Regions from separate parts of the Nostoc sp. 2RC genome, predicted to be linked through region 1. Evidence: predicted binding sites of a transcription regulator. Region 1 holds the regulator's gene; each other region holds the start of a gene.
The links. The regulator NtcA, encoded in region 1, controls nitrogen genes in cyanobacteria. The targets are predictions, from matches to a motif close to TNTGTANNNNNNNNTACANA.
Positions count from the first base shown of each region.

Region 2: a site for NtcA is predicted at 1,532-1,551, ahead of GNE10_RS14375 (cell division protein SepF). Genes of this name have one in related genera too.
Region 3: a site for NtcA is predicted at 1,574-1,593, ahead of GNE10_RS23895 (DUF3120 domain-containing protein). Genes of this name have one in related genera too.

Region 1 covers NZ_JACKZU010000242.1:4,023-12,121, reverse strand. The annotation lists gene GNE10_RS23455 (ABC transporter ATP-binding protein) at 1-816, opposite strand, end outside; gene hisB (imidazoleglycerol-phosphate dehydratase HisB) at 1,053-1,694, opposite strand; gene fabI (enoyl-ACP reductase FabI) at 1,784-2,560, opposite strand; gene ntcA (global nitrogen regulator NtcA) at 2,940-3,611, shown strand; gene GNE10_RS23435 (DUF3084 domain-containing protein) at 3,778-5,268, shown strand; gene ruvX (Holliday junction resolvase RuvX) at 5,642-6,094, shown strand; gene GNE10_RS23425 (DUF3146 family protein) at 6,140-6,403, opposite strand; gene GNE10_RS23420 (aldo/keto reductase) at 6,651-7,517, shown strand; gene GNE10_RS23415 (IS5 family transposase) at 7,674-8,099, opposite strand, start outside.
Region 2 covers NZ_JACKZU010000107.1:307-8,405, forward strand. The annotation lists gene pipX (transcriptional coactivator PipX) at 350-628, shown strand; gene GNE10_RS14370 (YggS family pyridoxal phosphate-dependent enzyme) at 625-1,293, shown strand; gene GNE10_RS14375 (cell division protein SepF) at 1,678-2,286, shown strand; gene proC (pyrroline-5-carboxylate reductase) at 2,478-3,296, shown strand; gene GNE10_RS14385 (RNA helicase) at 3,504-6,176, shown strand; gene GNE10_RS14390 (hypothetical protein) at 6,576-6,953, opposite strand; gene GNE10_RS14395 (hypothetical protein) at 7,361-7,921, shown strand; gene GNE10_RS14400 (diguanylate cyclase) at 7,937-8,099, opposite strand, start outside.
Region 3 covers NZ_JACKZU010000252.1:1,021-9,119, reverse strand. The annotation lists gene psbU (photosystem II complex extrinsic protein PsbU) at 1-280, opposite strand, end outside; gene GNE10_RS23900 (hypothetical protein) at 469-630, opposite strand; gene GNE10_RS23895 (DUF3120 domain-containing protein) at 792-1,571, opposite strand; gene GNE10_RS23890 (undecaprenyl-diphosphate phosphatase) at 2,117-2,941, shown strand; gene GNE10_RS23885 (TIGR03279 family radical SAM protein) at 3,085-4,422, shown strand; gene GNE10_RS23880 (mechanosensitive ion channel family protein) at 5,809-6,906, shown strand; gene GNE10_RS23875 (mechanosensitive ion channel family protein) at 6,912-8,042, shown strand.

The DNA.
Region 1 (8,099 bases):
TCTCAAAGCAGGTAGCCATTTTTTGAGAATTTCCGAGTCACCACCTTGACCTTTGACATGGTATGTGTTGTCACTACCCAAAAGTTCATTCAGGGAACCAGAGCAAATTAATTCACCTTGAGCGAGTATGGCAATGCGATCGCAAATTTGTTCTACTTCGCTGAGAATATGGCTGTTGAAAAAAATCGTCTTGCCGGCGGCTTTGAGAGCCAAAATAATTTCCCGCATTTGGTAGCGTCCTACAGGATCGAGGCCAGACATCGGTTCATCTAAAAAAACTAATTCTGGCTCGTTAATTAGCGCCTGTGCCATACCAACACGCTGTAACATACCTTTGGAGTAGCGGCGCAGCAATTTTTTGCGGGCATCGGCTTGGGATAAACCCACTAATTCTAGCAATTGGGGAATGCGTCGGCGTTGTATGCCCTCAGGAATTTGGAATAGCCCAGCTGCTAGCTGCAAAAACTCCCAGCCAGTTAAATAATCATACAAATAAGGATTTTCAGGTAAATAGCCGATGTATTGCTTAACGTTGCGATCGCCTATTGGCTGACCTAACAATAGTCCCTGTCCACCAGTGGGACGAATAATCCCTAACAATAGTTTTAAAAGGGTAGTTTTACCAGCGCCGTTGGGCCCTAACAGTCCAAAGGTTTCGCCTTGATAAACTTTTAAAGAACAGCTTTTTAAAGATACGACTTTTTGATTTAGCCAAAAACCAGTACGGTAAACTTTTCGCAACTCAGAAGTTAGGACTACTGGCAGAGTGTTTGTCCTATTGAGTTGAGAATCAGGGTCATCTGCAACAGACTTCATCTCGGTTTAATCAACAATTAGCAACTTGGTATCTATTACAAGTTACCCAACAGGGTGATAATAATCACCACTGAGTTTGATAATTATCGCAAACAGAGTGAGTGCTATTAGCGGTATTGGGGTGTTTAGCCCTTGCTGAATCAAAAGTGAGGAGTTATCATTGTTCCTTTGCTTCCCTGCCACTGTGCCCCCGTCCCGCCTTAGGTTTCCTGGGATAAACTTATCCCTGGAGGCTCTTACAAAACGCCTTTAGAACTAGGAATCAAGCCAGCACGACGAGGGTCAATTTCTACTGCTAAGCGTGTCGCCCTTGCAAAGGCCTTAAATGTCGCCTCAATAATGTGATGAGAATTAACGCCATCCAGTTGCCGAATGTGTAGTGTCATTTGGCTGTGGTTTGCTAACGCTACAAAGAATTCGCGCACCAGCTGGGTGTCATAAGTTCCTACACGCTGGGTAGGAATTTGTAAACCGTAGCTGAGGTGAGGGCGTCCTGAAAAGTCCAGCACCACCTGAACTAAAGCTTCGTCTAAAGGTGCTAGGAAATTACCAAAACGAGCAATGCCTTTCCTATCGCCTAATGCTTGGTTAAAAGCTTGTCCTAAGGTGATACCTACATCTTCGTTGGTATGGTGGTCATCAATTTCCCAGTCTCCTTTGGCTTGGATATCTAAGTCAATCAACCCGTGTGAGGCTATTTGATGCAACATATGATCCAAAAACGGAATACCTGTTGCTGCGGTACATTTTCCTGTTCCATCAAGGTTGATGGTGACTTGCACATCAGTTTCCCCTGTGGTGCGATGAACAGTGGCAATCCGAGGGGTTTTAGTTAACTGGTCGTAGTTTGAATTGACTTGGCGATTGGTTGTTTGCATAGGGAAGAGTTAGAAATTAGGAGTTAGGAGTCAGGAGTTAGGAGTTAAAAATTCATAACTCATAACTCATAACTCATAACTTTATCGCGTCACATTCCCATAATTTCATATCCTGCATCTACATACAGAACTTGTCCGGTGATGCCGCTGGACAAATCACTGCATAAAAAAGCCGCAGTGTTGCCGACTTCTAGCTGAGTAACAGTCCGCCGTAGGGGAGCTACTTCCTCGACATGATGGATCATATCTAAGATTCCGCCCACTGCTGAAGATGCTAAAGTGCGGATGGGGCCTGCGGAGATGGCATTGACGCGGATATTTTGCGGCCCTAGTTCAGCAGCCAGGTAACGCACGCTCATTTCTAATGCCGCTTTGGCAACTCCCATGACGTTATAGTTAGGAATTACCTTCACACCTCCTAAATATGTCAAGGTGACAATACTACCACCCTCACTCATCAAGGGTTTAGCTGCATTGCTTAACTGTACTAAAGAATAAGTACTAATCTCTAAAGCAGTTTTGAAGCCAGAACGAGAGGTTTGGCTAAAACCTCCCGTCAAATCTTCTTTGTTGGCAAAGGCAAGACAATGAATCAGGATGTCTAGCTTTCCCCACTTATCCCGTACTGTCTCAAAGGTAGATTGAATTTGTTCCTCGTTTTGGACATTACAGGGAAGAAATAAGCTGGGGTTGAGGGGTTGGACTAGTTCGGCTACTTTTGTCTCCATTTTGCCGCGTTCATCTGGCAGGTAGGTAATTCCCAGATTAGCTCCTGCTTTGTGCAGCTGTTGGGCAATGCCCCAGGCAATGGAGCGGTTGTTGGCAATACCTGTAACCAAGGCATTTTTTCCAGTCAGATTCAGCATAGAAATTGTTAATGGGATCGATCATTAGGAGCATACTAGAATCCGAGGCTAGTTTGTCTTTGTTTTACACGGGATTTGCAAAAATGAATATTGGTAAGGGTGTTTGCTATCAGCAAATTCTTGATTCTTTCTAAAGATATTCTCAAGTTCTCTTTATTCGTTCTTCAAAAAAGCTTTTTAATACCACTACTCGGAACAGTTTATCAACAATTTATAGCTGAAGAGATCGACAATTATGTATCATTATAAACAGTGACTTAACAAACAATTAGTTGGAGTATAGGAAAGTACAGAAAGGTTGACGGTGCTTTATTGAATTTTCAGGTGTATTCTTAGGTAATTAGTTTTTGTTTTTCCGGCATTGGGTAGGGGAAGGGAGATGATCGTGACACAAGATAAAGCCCTAGCAAATGTTTTTCGTCAGATGGCGACCGGGGCGTTTCCGCCAGTTGTGGAAACGTTTGAACGCAATAAAACGATCTTTTTTCCTGGCGATCCTGCCGAACGAGTTTATTTTCTTTTAAAAGGTGCTGTTAAACTTTCCAGGGTGTATGAGGCAGGAGAGGAAATAACGGTAGCACTGCTGCGAGAAAATAGTGTTTTTGGTGTATTGTCATTGCTGACAGGAAATAAATCGGATAGGTTTTACCATGCGGTTGCATTTACCCCTGTGGAATTACTGTCGGCACCAATCGAACAAGTAGAGCAAGCACTCAAGGAAAATCCAGAATTATCAATGTTAATGCTGCGGGGTCTGTCTTCGCGAATTTTACAGACAGAGATGATGATTGAAACTCTTGCTCACCGAGATATGGGTTCCAGGTTAGTGAGTTTTTTATTAATTCTTTGTCGTGATTTTGGAGTTCCTTGTGCTGATGGCATCACAATTGATTTGAAGTTGTCTCATCAAGCGATCGCTGAGGCAATTGGTTCGACTCGTGTTACAGTTACAAGGCTACTAGGGGATTTGCGTGAAAAAAAGATGATTTCTATCCACAAGAAGAAGATTACTGTGCATAAACCCGTTACTTTAAGTCGGCAGTTCACATAAAACAATTGGAAAAAGCGGAGTCGGCACGTGTCGTATTTTCAAGATCGCACTAATAGCTCAAGGAAAATCTAAAATTGACTAATCTCAGCTATTGCCAACCTCCACTTCTCCACAGACAATGGTCAAAAGTAGTAGGCTGTATCTGGAAGGATTTCGGTAGCTAAACATGACCACCGGATACATCCTCATCGCAGCAATTTTAATTCTGGGAGGCGTAATTGCAACCGTGGGCGATCGCATCGGCACACGAGTTGGCAAAGCCCGCCTCTCACTCTTTAACCTTCGTCCAAAAAACACCGCAGTACTAGTAACGATTTTTACTGGGGGTTTGATTTCAGCATCAACCTTAGGAATTTTATTTGCTGCTGATGATAAATTGCGGCAGGGAGTTTTTGAGTTAGAGGATATTCAAACAGACCTCAGGCAAAAGCGGGAACAGCTAAAAACCGCAGAAACCCAGAAAAGTCAGGTAGAAAGCGAGTTAAATCAAGCAAGAATCGCCCAAGCCAAAGCCCAACAAGAGTTGCAAGCAATTAATCAGTCTTTGCAGGCGGCCAATGCCAAGCAAAGGGAAACCCAAGCCCAACTCAACCGCACCATTCAGCAGCAAGCCCAAACCCAAACTCAACTCCAGCGCACTCAAGGGCAGTTAGATCGAGTTGTCAGTCAGTACCAAAAAGCCATAGCCGAACTGCAAAGCGTTTACAATCAGCGACAGGAACTACAGGCAGCAGTTGAACTACTAAAGACAGAACGTCAACGACTGTATGCGGAAGCGAAAAAAGCAATTGACGAAGCCAAAACAGCTATCGAAAAACGCGATCGCGAACTTGCCAACCGCCAAGAAGGGATAGAAGCACGCGATCGCAAAATTGCCCAACTCGACCAGTTAATTCAAAAGCGTAATTCAGAAATTACAGCTAGAGAACAAGTAATTGCCAAACGGGAATCTCGCCTCAAAGAATTGGAAACACAACAACAGCAACTAGAACAGGAAGTTGCAAGGCTGGAAAAATATTATCAGTCTTACCAAGACCTGCGTTTGGGTAAACTGGCTTTAGTTCGCGGTCAAGTTCTAGCGGCTGCTGTAATTCGCGTTACCCAGGTGGCTGCGGCTCGTCAAGCGGTGGTACAACTTTTACAACAAGCTAATCGCAACGCCAACCTGGAATTAAGTGAGCCTGGTGGAAATTCTCCAAATGTAGAGCTGGTGCGCGTAACTCAGGAAAGAGTCGAGCAATTGAGCAAGCAAATTGAGGATGGTCGCGAATACGTAGTGCGAATTTTTTCCGCAGGTAATTACGTTAGAGGAGAAAAGCAAATAGAAATTTTTGCCGACATAGCCAGGAATGAACTCGTTTTCTCTGGAGGTGCCCAATTAGCCACAACCACCGCTGACCCCAAAAACATGACATCCTATCAGTTGCAGCAACGATTGGAAATACTAATTTCTGCTTCCCAATTTCGCGCCCGTAACGCCGGAATAGTGGAAAATGTACAAGTGGATGGTACTTTTTTGCGTTTTGTTGCCCAATTAAGAAAGTACAATCAACCATTGGAAATAAAAGCCATCGCCGCAGAAGACACTTATACAGCCGGGCCTTTGAGAGTGAAATTAGTAGCAGTAGTCAACGGACAAATTATTTTTAGTACTTAAACAACAAGTCAGGAGTCAGAATTCAGAATTCAGAATTCAGAATTCAGGAGTTAGAAGTCAGAATACAATTAATGGGAGATGAACCAATACGGTTCGGATAAGCAATATGAAGTCCCCTTGTGGTCTGGGAAGAGGTTAAGGGGTAAGGGGATTTGGATGTATTTGAAGCCTTTCCCCTTTTCCCTTTCCCCTTTCCCCTTTAACCGAACCGTATTGGAGATGAGCGCGGAAAGTCACGACTCGGCAGCTTACGCCCTAGACGCTTGGAGGTTAGTTTGCCGCAGCCAGCATAACTTTCCTACACAGACTCGCCACTGCCACTAATTTATTCTGATTCCTGAATTCTGAGTTCTGAATTCTTTTTTTATTACTTATGACTTTCCGTGAATTTTCACCGACACAGCCAGTGATTTTGGGTTTCGATCCAGGTCGAGATAAATGTGGTTTAGCAGTGATGGGGCTGGATCGGCAACTATATTATCATCAAGTGGTGTTAGCAAAAGAGGCGATCGCTACCATTGAGACACTGCGTCAGCAATTCCCCATCTCCTTGATGGTGATGGGCAACCAAACAACAGCCAATCAGTGGAAACAGCAATTGTATCAAGAATTATCAGAACCCCTGAACATTATTTTAGTGGATGAGCGCTACACAACCTTAGAAGCACGCGATCGCTATTGGCAAATGTATCCGCCCAAAGGGCTAATAAAGCTACTACCACAAGGTATGCGACAGCCTCCAAGACCCATAGATGACATTGTTGCCATTCTGCTAATCGAAAGATACTTAAATCGCCTCACGGAATCAGCCAATTTTAGATTTTGAATTTTGGATTCAATCTAAAATCTAAAATCCAAAATTGAATAACTCCTAAATTTCCGCCCGAATTGTAAAAGCATAGTCTCCTCCAGGCTCTAGTTGATAATCTTGTTTCTCCAAAAATCGACCGAGGGGTTCTTTGATTAAGGCGCGACCTTGGGAGGGCTTGACGGCAAGTTCTCCCCTACGAAAATGCCACTGGAAATGCCATTCAAATTCACCTGCACTCACTTCACCCTCTAGGAAGCCGTGTTGCCAGGATTGGCGGGTAATTTTGACATGGGCAATGGTTTCTGGCAGACGTTTGGCACTCACAATGCTTTATGTCAAGTGTGGAATAACTAGCCAATTTATGTAGGCTACTTATTTTATTTACCAAACATAGCTTAAATAGACAAACTGACAAAATAAGTATTTGTAATTGAGGAGGTTATATTAATCAGCCGAAAGACTTGAGGGTAGGAATCGCCAAGTATAAGTAAATGGGAGGATTTGCGATCGATAGCTAAAAAATCTTTAACTCAGTGCTTCATAATTGGGTCAGAAAGCTATGACTAGAAGCATGGAAACCAAACAGTTAGGAAAAACAGGTATTTTTGTCAGTGCCATCGGTTTGGGTGGTATGCCGATGTCAATTTATAATCGCCCTCCCGAATCAGAATCGATCGCAGTTATTCATCGTGCCTTAGATCTGGGTATTACGTTCATTGACACTGCCGACTCTTATTGTAAAGACGAATCAGATAAGCATCACAACGAACGGTTAATTCACAAAGCACTTACCAGTTACCAAGGCGATATCAGCCAGGTAATTGTCGCAACTAAAGGCGGCTTGATGCGTCCCGATGGTAATTGGACGCGCAACGGAAACCCAGAACACTTGCGTCAAACAATTAAAGTCAGCTTTGAGGCTTTGGGCGGCGCTAAACCCATCGATGTTTGGCAATATCATTCCCCAGATAATAATTACACCATCGAAGAATCTCTTACACCAGTCAAAGAAGCAGTAGAAGCAGGTTTAATTCGGTTCGTGGGAGTTTCTAACTTTTCCGTTGAACAAATTAAGCGGGCGCAGGATGTGGTGGATATTGTTTCAGTGCAGAATCAATATAGCCCTTGGGAACGACAGCCAGAAATTGATGGCGTGTTGGAGTATTGCGAACAGCAAGGATTGACTTTTTTACCCTGGAGTCCATTTGGCGGTAGGCGTCGTCATCAAAACTTAGAAGATATTCCAGCGATCGCTCAGTTGGCTAAAGAAAAAGGCGTATCAGTATACAATATCGTTCTGGCATGGTTACGTTCCAAGTCGCCTGTTATTTTACCAATTCCTGGAGCTAGCAAAATTTCCAGCATTGAAGACTCAGCACTAGCTATCAATGTGCAACTATCTGATGAAGATGTCCGAAAAATTGATCGGGCAACATAAGAATTCAGATGTCAAAATTCATATTCAGTTGCAATCAAAGATTGTAATTTGGGCTAGGAATAGGAAGATGGGGAGATGACTGTTGACTGTTGACTGTTGACTGTTAACAGTTAACAGTTAACATTGCTAAATACTAAGTAGGGCTTGCTGAAAAAGTCATTCCAAGGCAAGAGAAAAATTGACTCCGTAGTCAGGAAGAGCAAAGATAAGTTTTTGTTGTCTGCAATCAAACGGGACATCACTTTTGCTAATAAAAGCAGTGAAAAAAGATGTAATGTTGAAAAATTGGCATAAAAATCCCCAAAAAAGCCGTGAAAGAAGGGTAGAAAGATTCATGACTAAAAAAGTAATAGCAATAGCAGTGACAGAGGTATGAGGAAGTTTAGCCATGACTCTACCCAAGCTAAATCTTCGTTTAGCTTGTCCGAATTTCCCCTCAATAGAGATACGAATTAGCTCATCTTCTCTTGCTTGTTTCTTTTTTTCAGGGCTGACATTTTTAGGTGGTCTCCCTAAAGGTGGCCCACTAATTCTAATTCCTCTTTCTTGACACCAAGAGCGGTTGTCTCTAGTGCGATAAAT
Region 2 (8,099 bases), on a different contig from region 1:
CTACCTTGTCTTCCCATGCCCCATGCCCCACGCCCCATCCCCAATATTCCATTGAGATGAGTTATTTTGTTCCATTGGGCGACAGTTGTGGCAGTATGGAAAGAAGTTAGAAAATTGGCTAAGGAACTGTCGGGAAGTTTATCGGGTGTTTTCCCTTACTAGGCCAAGCTTTTAACAACTTCCGCCTCACTACCGCTTGCTTAAAAAGCCGATTAAAAACTAGATCAAGGTCTTCAAAACCATATTTTCGCATTTTAAGAAAATATTCTGGCGAAAGGAAGGTATTATCGTCTGAATGTTTGGAATGAACTGCGAAAGCACTTAACATATTTCCCACCTTGACTATTCAATGAATCCAGAAAACGCAGAAACTTACATAAATCATCCAACTTGGGGTTTACTTTACAAGATCTGTATGGTTGATGAAAACCAAGATCTATTCACCACACTTTATGCCCAGCGTTTATTTTTTTTGGTGGCAAATGACATTAAAGGTGTTAAGTTCCAGCCTATCGGACGCACTGAAGCTAGAATGATGTTGGAAAATCGCTTACGCACTCTGCGTCGCACTGGGCAATCTCAGGAGTACGATCAGCTTCAGAGTGTTTTCCAACGCACCTTCCAATGAACAGTTCGATTTACGAACGTATTGTTTCTATTCGTTCCTCGCTACCAACTTCAGTCAGATTGGTTGCTGTCAGCAAGCAAGTTTCTACTGAGGCGATTCGCTGTGCCTATGCGGCAGGAATTCGTGATTTTGGGGAAAGCCGCATCCAAGAAGCTTCCATTAAACAAGCCCAGTTGCAAGACTTATCGGATATTACTTGGCACTTTATTGGACATTTGCAAAGCAATAAAGCCAAAAAAGCCATTGAACAATTCCAATGGATTCACTCCGTAGATAATTTAAAGCTGGCAGTGCGCTTAGAACAATTGGCGCAACAACTAGGAGTGACTCCCCAAGTTTGCTTGCAAGTGAAAATTCTTCCCGATCCTCACAAGTCGGGTTGGAGTGTACCAGAACTTTTATCGGATCTACCCGCTCTCAATCAATGCAAAACTTTACAAATTCAAGGTTTGATGACAATTCCGCCTTCAGGATTGGCTGATGCCGAAATTTTGAGCGTGTTTAATCGATGTCGCGAACTGGCAAAAGAAATCCAAGAGCAAAGCTGGCCGCACATAAAAATGCAGCAGTTATCTATGGGTATGTCAGGCGACTACGAACTAGCAGTGCAAGCAGGCGCAACGATGGTGCGATTAGGAACCATCTTATTTGGCGATCGCCCATAGCATACTAGTGTCAAGCTAGTTCTTGAGTATTAATTAAAAGATCGGGATTTGATGACAACAATTTTGTAACAGACTGGTGCAATTGGAAACAAAGGATATAGTATTGACAAGAGCAATCGCCAAGTAAAATTCGGGTAAAAGAACTTTCCTTTGGACAAACCTTAGGATATAATCTTGACTCATTATTATGTTTAGGCGATGTACAGGCCTTGCTAAAAGTGTCCGTTCATCGCCAAAGCCCGTAGTATAGGCTACAAATAGCAATATATTTGCTGAAGTATCCGACCATGTAGCGATGCCTACGGCGGGCTACGCCTACGCAGATGGCTGAATTAACCATTTAAGCCAAGTCAATACCGGCTATTCGCACCAGGAGAGTACACAATGAACAACATTTTTTCCAAACTCAGGGACTTTGTAGGTCTAAATGAGCAAGTGGAATACGAGTATTACGAAGAAGAACCAGATACAGACAATAACTACCAAAATCTCTATCAACAAGAAAATCCCCAACCAGTACCACAAGAAACCCCAGCAACTCAAAATAGACGTTGGCGGGAACCAGTGCCTACAATGGGAGAAGAGATAGCAGCAGCAGGGTCAAAGCCAATGGGGAATGTGATTGGTATGCCAGGAGCAATTAACGGAATTTCGGAAGTTTTAGTACTCGAACCACGCACCTTTGAAGAAATGCCTCAGGCAATTCAAGCGCTGCGAGAACGCAAGTCAGTGGTGTTGAACCTGACAATTATGGATCCAGACCAAGCTCAGCGAGCAGTGGATTTTGTCGCAGGTGGCACTTACGCTTTAGATGGACATCAAGAACGCATCGGTGAGAGCATCTTTTTGTTTACACCAAGCTGCGTACAAGTTAGTACCCAAGGTGGCGTTCTTCATGAAGTACCACAACCACCAGTCCGTCCTTCTCGCCCCGCAGGTTCTTCACCTTCAAATCAAAGTTGGGGTAACGAACCTAACCGGATGGCACAATAAAATTAAATTAGTCTTTTGTCCTCTTATTGAAAGTGAAACTACTGCCTTGGACGGGTCTCCTGGCTAAAAGCAAGTAGCATTTGATGGTAGAAATTCTCCACCCAAACTTTGCGCTTTGTCCTTTGTTTGTTAGCAATAAACAATGACGAATGACAAATGACCGATGACAAATGACTAATGACCAATGACTAATGACTATTAAATTTGGCTTAATTGGTGGTGGGGTAATGGGAGAATCGCTGTTATCCCGCCTTATTGCCCTTGGAATTTATAAATCCTCAGAAGTCATAGTTAGCGAACCGCTACCCTCACGCCAGGAATTTTTAAAACAGCGCTACAATGTTGCCGTTGCAACTGATAGTAGCCAGGTTTTCACCGAAGCCAAAGAAGTAGTGTTTTTGGCAGTGAAACCCCAGGTTTTTAGTACCATTGCTCAAGAGTTAGCTGATATTGATATTCTGAAAATAGAACACCCACCATTGATTATTTCCATCCTAGCGGGTGTAACTTTAAGTCAGTTAGAAGCTGCATTTGTGCAACTACCAGTAATTAGAGCAATGCCCAACACTCCAGCAACAGTGGGAGCAGGAGTTACAGCAGTTTGTTTGGGTGCATATACTAACCAGAAGCATCACCAAATAGCACATCAAGTTTTTGGATCTGTGGGCGAAGTTGTAGAAGTTTCAGAAGTGCTGATGGACGCAGTTACAGGGTTATCTGGTAGCGGCCCGGCTTACGTGGCGCTATTGATAGAAGCACTTGCTGATGGTGGAGTAGCCGCAGGTTTACCCAGAATCATTGCCAATCAACTAGCCTTGCAAACAGTACTGGGAACAGCAAAACTGTTGCAGGAAACCAAAATGCACCCAGCAGAACTCAAAGATCGCGTTACTAGTCCCGGTGGTACAACAATCGCCGGGATTGCCCAATTAGAAAAGGCAGGATTTCGCTCTGCTTTGATTGAAGCAGTAAAAGCTGCCACAGAGCGATCGCAAGATCTGGGAAAATGAATAAAGTTATGAGTGAGGAGTTATGAGTGAGGAGTTATGAGTGAGGAGTTATGAATTTTTACTTCTAACTCTTAATTCCCAACTCCTAACTTCTAACTCCTAACTCCTAATTCCCAACTCCTAACTCTGAATTCCTAACTCCTAATCTAACGAAGTTGACAAAAGACCCGTTAGTATAGTAAACAGTCTGGTTGCAAATGTGATTGAGTGAATTATCCCGCGCCTTCTCCTGAACTTGACCTGAGGTCGATATTTCCCTTTGAACTGGATCGGTTCCAAAAGGATGCCATCGCATCCCTCAACGCTGGACGTTCCGTAGTTGTATGTGCGCCTACAGGTTCGGGCAAAACATTAGTAGGGGAATATGCCATTTATCGCGCCCTGTCGCGAGGAAAACGTGTGTTCTACACTACTCCCCTGAAGGCGTTGTCGAATCAAAAATTACGTGATTTTCGAGAAAAATTCGGGTTGGATTTGGTGGGACTGTTAACAGGAGATGCTTCCATTAACAGGGATGCACCCATTTTGGTGATGACCACAGAAATTTTCCGCAATATGCTTTATGGTACACCCATTGGGCAAGTGGGCATTTCGTTAGTGGACGTTGAGGCGGTGGTGTTAGATGAGTGCCACTATATGAACGATCGCCAACGCGGTACAGTTTGGGAAGAATCAATTATCTACTGTCCCCGTGAAGTTCAACTGGCAGCCCTTTCGGCAACTGTAGCCAATAGCGATCAACTCACCGATTGGCTCAATCGCGTCCACGGGCCAACAGACCTGATTTACTCGGATTTTCGCCCAGTACCTTTGGAATTTCATTTTTGTAATGCCAAAGGCTTGTTTCCGCTGTTGAATGATAGCAAAACCAAAATTAACCCCCGTCTGGCTAATCGTGGTAAAAGAAGACAAGGCGATCGGGGGAAAGCTGGTAGACCAGAGGCTCCCGGCATTATTTATACCCTGAGCCACTTGCAGCAAAGGGATATGCTACCAGCCATTTACTTTATCTTCAGCCGTCGGGGATGTGATAAAGCAGTGGCAGAAGTGGGGGATTTATGGCTGGTAAATAATGAAGAGTCGCAAATTTTACGGGAACAAATTGATGAGTTTTTAAACCGCAATCCCGAAGCCGGACGTTCGGGACAAATTGCTCCCCTGTACAGAGGAATCGCCGCCCACCACGCCGGGATTTTACCTGCATGGAAAGCATTGGTGGAAGAATTATTTCAGCAAGGGCTGATTAAAGTGGTATTCGCCACTGAGACATTGGCAGCCGGAATTAATATGCCCGCCCGGACAACGGTAATTTCCACCCTTTCCAAGCGTACTGACACTGGACACCGCCTGCTAAACGCTTCCGAATTTCTGCAAATGGCGGGACGGGCAGGCCGCCGGGGAATGGATAAACAAGGTCATGTGGTGACAGTGCAAACTCCCTTTGAAGGAGCTAAAGAAGCTGCCTATTTGGCCACATCCAAGCCAGATCCCCTAGTCAGCCAGTTTACGCCGAGTTACGGTATGGTACTCAACTTGCTGCAAACTCATACCTTAGAGCAAGCTAGGGAACTGATAGAACGCAGTTTTGGGCAGTATATGGCGACTTTGCATTTAAGACCAGAATACGATGAAATAACCGAACTGCAAGGGCAATTAGCCCAATTACAAGAGCAAATCGCCGCCGTTGATGAAAATGAACTGGCTGTTTATGAGAAATTGCGGCAACGCTTGAAGGTAGAACGGCAAATATTGAAAACTCTGCAACAACAAGCCCTCTCAGATAGGCAAGAACAATTGGCGATGATGTTGGGCTTTGCAGTGTCGGGAACTCTATTGAGTCTCAAAGGTAAAAATATCCCAGTATCTTCACCCGTAACCGCAGTGTTAGTGGGAAAAACCCCTGGTTCTGGCGACACTCCTTACTTGGTATGCTTGGGATACGATAACCGTTGGTATGTGGCAACTACAGCAGATGTAGTGGATTTGTATGCCGAACTGCCGCGAGTTGAAGTACCACCTGAAGTACTACCACCAACAGAAATGTCATTGAAACCGGGGCAGTCAACTCTTGGCGATGCCGAAACATTTGCCATCGCCACTCGAATTCCCAATCCCATAGAGTCTTTGTATATGGCACCAGAGGTTGCCGAACAACTCAGTCGTGTTACCGCTATCCAAGAGCAAATAGAAGCTCATCCCGTACATCAATCAGGCAATGTCGGAACTATTTTCAAACGCAGGGCCCGGTATATTGAACTAGAAGCCGAACTCGAAGAGTTGCAAGCGGTAGTAGAGCAACAGTCACAACGTCATTGGGAAGAATTTCTCAATTTAATTGCTATTCTGCAACACTTTGGTGCATTAGATAACCTATTACCCACACAACTAGGGCAAATTGCTGCTGCCATTCGTGGTGAAAATGAATTGTGGCTGGGTTTAGTATTCGCTAGCCGCGAACTGGACAATTTAGATCCGCACCATTTAGCAGCAGCGGCGGCCGCTTTGGTGACAGAAACTCCACGTCCAGATAGTAAGGTTAACTTTGACCTCAGTAATGAAGTCACAGAAGCCTTAGGAAAATTACGGGGAATTCGTCGGCAGATGTTCCAATTACAACGTCGTTACAACGTAGCTTTACCTATATGGTTGGAGTTTGAGTTAATTGCCTTAGTGGAACAGTGGGCGCTGGGTATGGAGTGGACAGAACTGTGCGATAACACCAGTTTGGACGAAGGTGACGTAGTGAGAATTTTACGGCGGACATTGGATTTATTATCGCAGATACCCCATGTTCCCCACTTACCAGATTCTTTCCAGCGTAATGCTTATCGGGCAATGCAGCTGATTGATAGATTCCCTGTGAATGAAGTGGTTGAATGAAGCGGACACGAGGGGGACACGGGGATGCAGGGACATAGTAACGGTGAGAAATGAATCTCTGCATCGTATATACTAGTCCCCACGTCTTCATTCTTTGGTTACATAGCAACAGTCAAGGCGGTTAGGACATTAACATACGAAAAAACTTAGACATCAAAAGACTTTTCACTCAGTCCCCAGTCCCTTGCTTTAATTAAAAATGCTTTTTTGGTTTGTATACTTTTTACCAAATTTAGGATAAGTGGTATTGTTTGGAATTCTGGGAATGGTTTTGTAATTGAGACTTTCGAGCCAACATCCAAACTTTAAAATCCAAAATTGGTACAGTTTTGTAGACTATCGGGGTGTTGTTAACAGTTGAATAGAAGTTATTGCGATCGCCATCAAGACTTTTCAACTCTAATACACCAAGTTGCCAGTGCCACGCAACTGACGCAGAGAATTTATGCAATATGGACAGTCACAGGCAAATAATTTAATTGCAGCTTCGCTTTCCTCTTCAGTAAAGTCCAGCATCGCAATATTCTCATCTGATACTGATGTGACAACAGTGGTGGAACGTTGTTTAGAGGTGTAAGGTTGCTTTCTCTCAGAATCTCGAATGCATATAAAATCTTTACCGCCATGTGGGTTAGTGATGCAGGTGCGGCCGTCTTGCGTGTGCATTAATCGCTGAGTGATACTAGCATGGGCAGGATGAAATATTCCCAGGGTGGACATCAGCGAGGCAAAAATTGTGGAAGTAGAAAGCAAATTCAGTATTAGTTTTCTGTTCATCGGTTTCCCAATAAAATGTTTCTGAACGCTAAGGCTATCCGATTAAAAGTTATAGGTCAAGTGACCTGTTATCTATTTTCATCTATAAAATCAAAAATTTATCAGATTTTTAAATCCCAATCTGTAATAACATTTTGCGTTCTAAAACGTAATTTTTGCTGTAGGGAGGTGGGGGAGAGGGGGAGACTTGTACTGAGCGGAGCCGTTGGCGCAGCCTCTCGCAGAGAAGTATGGGGGAGATGGGAGAGACAAGGGAGACAAGGACAATAACTTAATGCGTTAGTCAACAGTCAACAAATTGATATCATTATTCCCAGTTTTTGTACTCTTATATTTATAAAATGCGTAATTTGATACAGAAAATGGGTATTACAAATAAGTGTTTAAGATTAAAAAGGTTTGAAACTATGATTTTAGGCTTTAAACAAATTGGTACTGTATGTGCTGTGTTTTTATTAGTTAGTCCTAGCAGTTTTCCCAAGTCAGCAGTAGCTAGTGTTAACCATCAGGCTCAACTAATAGCACAAGGACAAACTAAAATCCAATCAAATCCAGTTTTTAGGTCGATTTTGCCTAAATTAAAGCAAAAAACTCAAATCAAGATATTATTACCGAAGTTTATTCCAGAGTCGGATGGGGAATACCCGATTTACGCGATTATAGAAACTGCTAGCCAAAAGAAGTACGATATTTTACTGGGTTTTAGTCCTGATTGTAATGGTGGAAATGCTTGCCGTTTGGGTGTGCTGTCTGCTGAAGCAGTAACCCAGAAAACGCCCCGCCTTACTGGTAAACGTGTATCTTTGGCTAAAGGTATCACTGGCTATTTTGTAGATTTTAGTTGTGGTGCTAATTGTTCCGATGCTACCTTGACTTGGCGACAACAGGGCGTGCAATATACTGTGGGATTGAAAGCTGGCGATGGCGCTTCTTTAGTGAAAATGGCTAATTCGGCAATTAATCCCTAAATTGTACTGTAGCAATCACAAGCAAGTTTGATTGCGCCCGTTTTTCTTTGCCTGTCGAACTTTGTCACTAGCACGCTGCAACAAAGAAATAGGATTATCTTCTGGTATCAGTTGCACAATTCCAATGCTAGCAGTGAGTCGAAACTGTTCGCCATTGTAAGCTGTAACGATTTCCTGG
Region 3 (8,099 bases), on a different contig from region 1:
TGTAGGGAGCATTTTTGATGATGAGTCGCGCAAGGGTGGGATAAAGCCCTGGATACTGTTGAAATGCTCGGACGTTGGTATTATTTAAATCAATTTTTTTACCGAAATCCGTTGCTAACTTTCTGTCTGCGCTATTCTGCCGTTCAATTGCCAAAACTGGCACTTGGGGAAAAGCAAAACTGTTGAAACTAGCAGCTTGGGCTATTTGAGTTGTTCCCAACCATCCCCAGCAACCAAGTAACAAACTAAACACTGTTAATAAACGCACCAATCCTTTCACGATTTTTGTACCTCTTTCCATCAAACAGAAATAAAATTTTTAAGCTAGCATCTGTCAGCGGTCATGAGTCATTGGTCATTTGTTGCAGAACAAAGGACAAAGGACAAAGGCCAAAACCTGATAGCTTAATCAACACAGCAGTCATCAGAAACTAATATACAGCGTATTAATATCCACAATATTTACTGTTACTGGGTTTGACTGTACTTTTGGTAAAATTTTTGCCAGCCCTCAGCAGCTTGCTTCAGCCGCAAAAGCGTTGTATTTACAGAATACGGTATCATTCCCGCTTCCATAAAATCTTTTTGGCTGGCTGATTCTACATGCCAAATAGATAGAGATTTTGGCATGTCTAACGCCGAAAACTCCAGTCAAGGCGGCTTTAGGCTGTCGGGCAATTATTGTAATATTTCTTAACTAAATTCACAAAATTTCCAAATTTCCCAACTTCATCTCCCCAGAGCTAGAATTACCCTTGAGAACGCAGATTAGTGTGAATTTTGTCATATATTTAGGCTGCGATCGCTGCGAACAAAAATAAGCTATCTACCAAAATTGTGCTTAAAACTGCGCCGCCAAAGGCATACCAGTGTCTCTCAACTCTACCTAAAGATAAAATTCCCACTAGTAATAATACTGAAGCGAGAATTATCGCCCAAGCTTCTCCCGAAGGTGTTTCTACTTGGATTAAAGCATTTTGTAAAATTTTTGACGTGCTATTTACATCTGCAATCATGATTTGTCGCCAATAGGGCATCAAATCCACAATATAAAAATATACGTCAGTTAATACTGTACCGAACAAGGAACCCAAATAAAACCAATTACCCACCTTGCCCCAATTTTTTGCCAAACACCAACAAGCAAATGGCAAGCCGATAGATTCCACCGGCAGATGCCATAATGGTTCCCAACGTAACCAACCCCAGTAAATCGCTCCTGCTAACCAACTCCAGCTAAAGCCAAACAACAAATCTCCCCAGACATAGGTTGCAGGACGTGACATTAATTTCAAACTAAGCCACACCCAAAATCCGGTCAGCGCTAAACTCAAACTAGGTAGCGATCGCACTATTGGCGCTTCTATAAATACTGGCACTGATACCAAAAATACCGCCGCCGCAAATACCAACCATGTTTGTCGAGCAGAAATCGATAAAGGCAAAGAGGGAGAAGATGATAGTGTAGATTCCAATTTTTTGACATCCCTGTGCTTGATGTTAGACAGATCCAACTCGGCATCCAGGGAAGGAATAGAAGCGGTGTAGGAAGATAATGTGTTATTAACCAACGTTTTTAATATTTGTTACTAAACTTTACCTTATTTAAGATATCACACTTTAAAATCCCCCCCCAGGGCATTTAAATTATACTCAAATTTAGCATCGTGGAAGGGGATGAGGGGGATGTAGCTTTAGCTTTTCTTTCAGAGACGCTAGCGCGAACCCGCAGGGTGGGGGACAAGGTGGACAAAGAAAACAAGGAAGAATTTTCTCCCTCTCTCTTTAGTAGTCCGCTTTCGTGACTTGGCTCTTTAAAGGGTAAAGGGGAAAGGTTTTAAATCCCTTACCCCTTCCCCTTTACCCTTTTCCCAGTCCAAACCCAGCAAAGTTGACTTGCCAGACTATTAGTTGGGTAAATATTAAAGTTTGATGAATTCCTAAAATTGCGTTGACTTATTGAGATTGGTGTAAGAACATGGTCAGCGTCTTAGATAGTGTTATCCATCACTAAAATTGAATTTTCTAGAAGATTAGGTGCAGCTAAAAGTATATAAAGTAACACTGTTACTTAAAGAATGTTTGTTCTCTTTTTTAGAAGTAGGAGAAAGGTATTATGGAGTTTCTTGAAGCTTTTATTTTAGGTATTGTTCAAGGTATTACAGAGTTTTTACCAATCAGTAGCACTGCACATTTGCTAATTGTCACTAAGGTATTTGGTTGGAAAGAACTAGGATCTAAAGATTTTGTCGATGCCATTCAATTTGGCAGTGTGATTGCAATTTTGGGGTACTTTTGGTCGTTGATTTCTAGTATTGTTAAAGGTGGAATTGAAGCTGTAAAACAAAAAGACTGGGAACGGGAGGAATGGAAAATTCTGGTAGGTATTGCAGTGGGAACACTACCTGCTTTAATTGTCGGCTTTCTTTTGAAAGATATTATCCCTGAGAGTGCCTTAATTATTGCCATCATGTCAATTATCATGGCACTTTTACTTGGTTTAGCAGAAAAAATCGGTACTCGCAAGCGAGGTTTTGAGTCATTGCAGATTCGGGATGGTATTTTAGTGGGATTAGGACAAACCCTTGCTTTAATTCCTGGTGTTTCTCGTTCTGGCTCCACGTTGACAACTGCGTTATTTTTAGGATTAGAACGTGCGACAGCGGCAAAATTTTCTTTTTTATTAGGGTTTCCCACTTTGACAATTGCAACCTTATATAAGAGTCTGAAAATTTTCAAATTATTTCAAGCCCAACAGTTACCAGATAACATTGTTGCATTGTTAATTGTAGGAATTATTTCAACCTTTATATTTTCCTATCTATCAATTGCATTCTTAATCAAATACTTAGCAACTAAAAATACAATGATTTTCGTTTGGTATAGATTAGCATTCGGCAGTGCTATCTTACTAGCGATCGCAGCAGGTTGGCAAGGATAAATTACATAATAGTCATTAGTCATTGGTCATTGGTCATTAGTCCAATGCCCAATGCCCCATACTTCTGTGCGAGAGGCTGCGCCAACGACTACGCTCAGTACAAGTGCCCAATGCCCCATGCCCAATGCCCCATGCCCATACCCATGTCTACTATTCAACCAGCCCGCATTACCAGAGTACTACCTGATTCTATAGCCGCAGAGATTGGTTTTGAAGTGGGGGATGCCATCGTTGCAATTAACGGTACGCGTCCCCGTGATTTAATTGACTATCAATTTTTATGTGCTGATGAAGTTTTAGAACTAGAAGTTTTAGACGTTACTGGTAAAACACATCATATTGAAATCGAAAAAGACTACGACGAAGACTTGGGGCTGGAATTTGAAACAGCCCTATTTGATGGCTTAATTCAGTGCAATAATCGGTGTCCGTTTTGCTTTATCGACCAACAGCCACCAGGTAAACGTTCTAGTTTGTATTTGAAAGACGACGATTATCGTCTGAGCTTTTTGTACGGTTCTTATCTTACCCTCACCAATCTACCAGAAAAAGAATGGCGACGCATCGAACAAATGCGTTTGTCTCCGTTGTATGTTTCCGTTCATGCCACGGAGGCTGAAGTCAGAACTAAATTACTCAAAAATCCCCGTGCGGGACAAATCTTGCAACAAATCAAGTGGTTTCAAGAAAGGCGACTACAAATTCACGCCCAAGTGGTTGTTTGTCCCGGCATTAATGATGGCCAACATCTCGAACGAACTCTTAAAGATTTAGCTTCCTTTCATACTGGTGAAGTGCCTACGGTGGCGTCAGTGGCGGTTGTACCAGTTGGGTTGACACGATTTCGTCCCCAAGAAGATGAACTTATACCTGTAACTAGGGAAAAAGCTAAAGAAGTGATTTCGCAAGTCAAAATGCTTTCCCAACAATTTCGCCAAAAATTTGGTTCCAGCGTTGCTTGGTTAGCTGATGAATGGTTTTTGATTGCAGGTGAAGAATTACCAAGCGAATCAGAATATGAAGAATATCCTCAAATTGATAACGGTGTTGGTTCAATTCAGTTATTTATCAAAGAATTTGCCACCGTTGCCGCAGAATTACTACCTGCAAAAGTCTATCCCCAGAGAAAGTTTACTTGGGTAGTGGGTAACACCGTTGAAAAAGCATTCCAACCAATTTTGAAGCGTTTAAATTCGGTTGAAGGTTTAGAAGTAAATATGCGTGCTTTATCTAGTGATTACTGGGGGCAAGATATTAGTGTCACAGGATTGTTAACAGGTCATGACTTGCTGTTAAATTTAGCAGGACAAGATTTAGGCGATGGAATTTTGCTGCCAAAGGTGATGTTAAAGCACGGTGAGTTGGTATTTCTAGATGATATGAGCGTTGCAGAATTAGCAAGTAAATTGAAGATAAATATCTTACCTGTGGCTGGAGTTGAAGATTTAATTAATGCCTGCGTTGCTGATAGCGAAATTTAGAAGTAAAGCAAGTTTTACAGCTAGTTAACAAACCATAATTGTGTACTTTACTTGCTTTGAAAAGTGTCCTTAGTTATTTTTGTTAACTCTTTAGCCTATACAATTTAACAAGATTGTGCAACTTCTATGAGTTAGCCTTTGGAAAAAATAATTTTTTGCCTAGCCTTTTGATGTCTTGTGGTGTAGACTGTAAATCAATAGGTAAATAAAGCAATCGCGTGCAGATAATTACGCTAGTCAGCTAAACAATGCTAACTAGTTGATGATTTTGAATTTTGGATTTTTGACTTATTTCATTCACCAGGGTCAATTATCAGCCAAAAAAATCTAAAATTCTGAATCACAAGCAAAACGAGCTTAATTCATTACCCTTTTTAAGCCACTTGCCTCAATAGAATTGAGAGCAAGCAGTCCACAAACTGTACGTGTTTGTGTGGTCAATTTTTAAATAGATAGCTTCTTTGGTTAGTCATATTTAGGCTATCCCTCTAAATACGAAGTTTCATCCATTGAGTGACCTCATTAAGGGACTTACAAGTAAAAAAAGATTCCATTGCAATTGTTGACTGTTCACAGTTAACAATCAACAGTCAAAGCTTTAACTGGAATAATTTATTTTTGCAATTCCCTAAGTTTACCTAGTCCAAGCTTGTGGACTAAAAACTCATTTTTTTGCATCCAAAAATTTGGGTGTGAAATAGCAAGTTTACAAATGTGGGTTTGCAAACTTGCTGCACACTTTTACGTTGGATTAAATGCGATGACTGATTTTAACTTCATCTTAACTATCTGTATTGTAGCGGTAGTCTATCTATCTAGCATTTATCTCTGGATAGAGTTTTCTCAAAACTCAAATGATTAATTGGATAGATAAAACAACCGTAAAAATTCAGAAGTAAGCAGTTAGAATCCAGCTTGGAATTGAAAAATCAAGGATGCTATGAATTCTCAATTTTTCTCTTGATTATGAAGCTTGAATTTGAAAGTCGTCTCAATTCAGTATTTTGGATTCTGACTGCTTCTCAATAATTTGGAATCGATAATAACCCTCTAAGCGTTCGTGCTTGACGCTGCGTTTACGTCATGGACTGCGCTCCATAACGTAATTTTACCCTGCAATTTCAGTTATGAGCTTGAAATAATGACACTACACATTTTTATGTTTTCATTGATGAATCAAGAGACTTTTACTCATTTAATTAAAAATTACGAATTAGTAATTATTTGGTTAAAAGTTGAGCTAGATATGCTAAGTAATCTTGTATTCTCACTTGTTGTTCATAGGACTGTGAGTGTAAATTGATAATAGTAACGTCATTGGTCATTTGTTCTTATAACCACAAATGACCAATGACTAATGATCAATGACTAACACCAATTAGAGAAATGTTGAGTTTTTTATCAGAAATCACTACAAACCGAGAACTACAAATTGGATTTATGGGTTTGGTAGTTGGATTTTGTATATTTATCTTTGGTAGTCTCATGATTTCGTCGTTAAATTTACTAGTGAAGCAATTGAATTTGCTGCCAATTAATGATTTATACCAAAAATTAATTAAGCCAAATCAAGACTTATTAATTGTGGTAGTTGTCATTGCAAATTTGGAGTTAGTTGTATCTTTATTACCACAGAATAGTTGGACAAATCCACTAGAAATTTTTGTGAGTTTGGCTTTGGCGATCGCTGTTAGTTGGTTAGGGTCAAAAATCTTTCAAAAATTCTTTGATTTTTATTTATTAAATGCTGCATTTAAAAGTGGGCAAAAAATCAGTGGTGAGCTACTCATTCTCTTCAAATGGGTCGCTAATTTGATGATTATTTGTTTAGCAATTATTATTTATGCTCAAACACATCAAATTAATCTTTTAGGACTATTAGCGAGTTTAGGAATCGGTGGTTTAGCAGTAGCCTTTGCTGCTCAAAAAACCTTAGAACAAATTTTAGGTGGCATTGTTCTATATTTAGATCGCCCCTTTGTGATTGATGATTATATTGGTCTTCCTGATGGTACTTTTGGGCGAGTTGAATCAATAGGATTAAGGTCTACTAGAATTAGAACATCTGGTAAGGGAACTCTCATGATAGTTCCGAATAGTTCTCTGACTCAAGTGAATATTGAGAACTTTACTGGTGCAAAAAAAGTCATGTCTATTTTATATTTGACCTTTGAAAAAAACCTGAGTAGTGAAGAACGAGCTTTAATTCGTCAGGTTATTCTAGATAGTACAAATGGGATATTTGGCATTGATTCCCGGAATACAGAAGTCACTTTTAAAGCTATTAATCATTTATCAGATCCAGAAACAACCCAAGCACAAGTTACTTTCTTTATCTTAGGTTCTGGAGATGTATCAATGGAATTACGCCGTCAATTACTAAATATGGCGACTCAAAGCATTACTGAGTGTTTACAAGAATATGGTATTGCCTTTGATATCCAAGAACCAACCATTTATGTTGACTCGCCCATTACCATTTAAAACTGATGAAAAATATTTCACAAATAATTCTGGAATTTTTACAACGTGATAGCACAATATCGGCATTGTCAAGTTTTGGAGTATTTCTAATTTTTGTTCTCCTGTCTTTACTAATAGGACGATATACTCCGACGTTCTTGCGAATTATCATTCGACGTTTTGCACCACAGCAAGTTGCTAGTATTTATAATAATTTAATCGATCCAATTAGAAATTTATTTAGAATCGCAGGCAGTTTAATTCTCATTTCCTTTTCTTTAGCCTGGATTATCGAATATAAATCGATCTATAAATTTCTTTCGACAATTATGGATTTAGCTGTAATTGTTAGCTTAGCATGGCTGTCTTCTCGCTTATTCCGACAGTTTATTCGAGCCTATGGAATTGAGCTAGTGCGTAAGTTTGGTAGAGAAGTAGATGAGTTACTTTTAGTCTTTGAAACCCTCGCCAATGTGATTATTGGATTTATTGCTGTTTTAGCCTTTGCTCAAAGTCAAGAATTTAATTTAATTGGGTTATTAACTGGGTTAGGAATTGGGGGATTAGCTGTAGCTTTTGCCGCTCAAAAAACTTTAGAACAATTGTTAGGAACAATAGTTTTATATTTAGATCGTCCCTTTGTTCCTGGAGAATATATTCGATTACAAAAATCTCAACAAATTCCTGAAGGTTTATTTGGAAGAGTCGAGTCAATTGGTATTCGCTCCACTAAAATTCGCACGGCGGCTAAAAGTACTTTATCTATTATTCCCAATTCTATATTGGCGAACTTAGAAATTGAAAATATTACCCGTGGAAAGAAGGTTATGGTTTTACTTTACCTTGATTTTTTAGAGCTACTGCAAGAACGAGAACAAGCTTTAGTGGAACAGGTAATTATTGAAAGTACTAATTCTTTATTTGGTATCGATCCAGGCAGCACTAATATTAGTTTTTTAAATCATAATGAAGAACAAAAAATCACTCGCACAAGAATAACATTCTTTATTTTGGGTTCCAGTGAAAATTCCCTACAATTACGCAAGCGTCTCTTAGAATTGGCAAATGAAAAAATCTCTAAACAGCTGTTTAAGAATGGAATTAAATTCACAATGCAAGAACCAACAATTTATGTAGAATCCCCTGTAACTATTTGAATATTCTTCTTGGCGCTGTTGATGATTTTTGATAGACTAGATTAACTAAGCTTATTC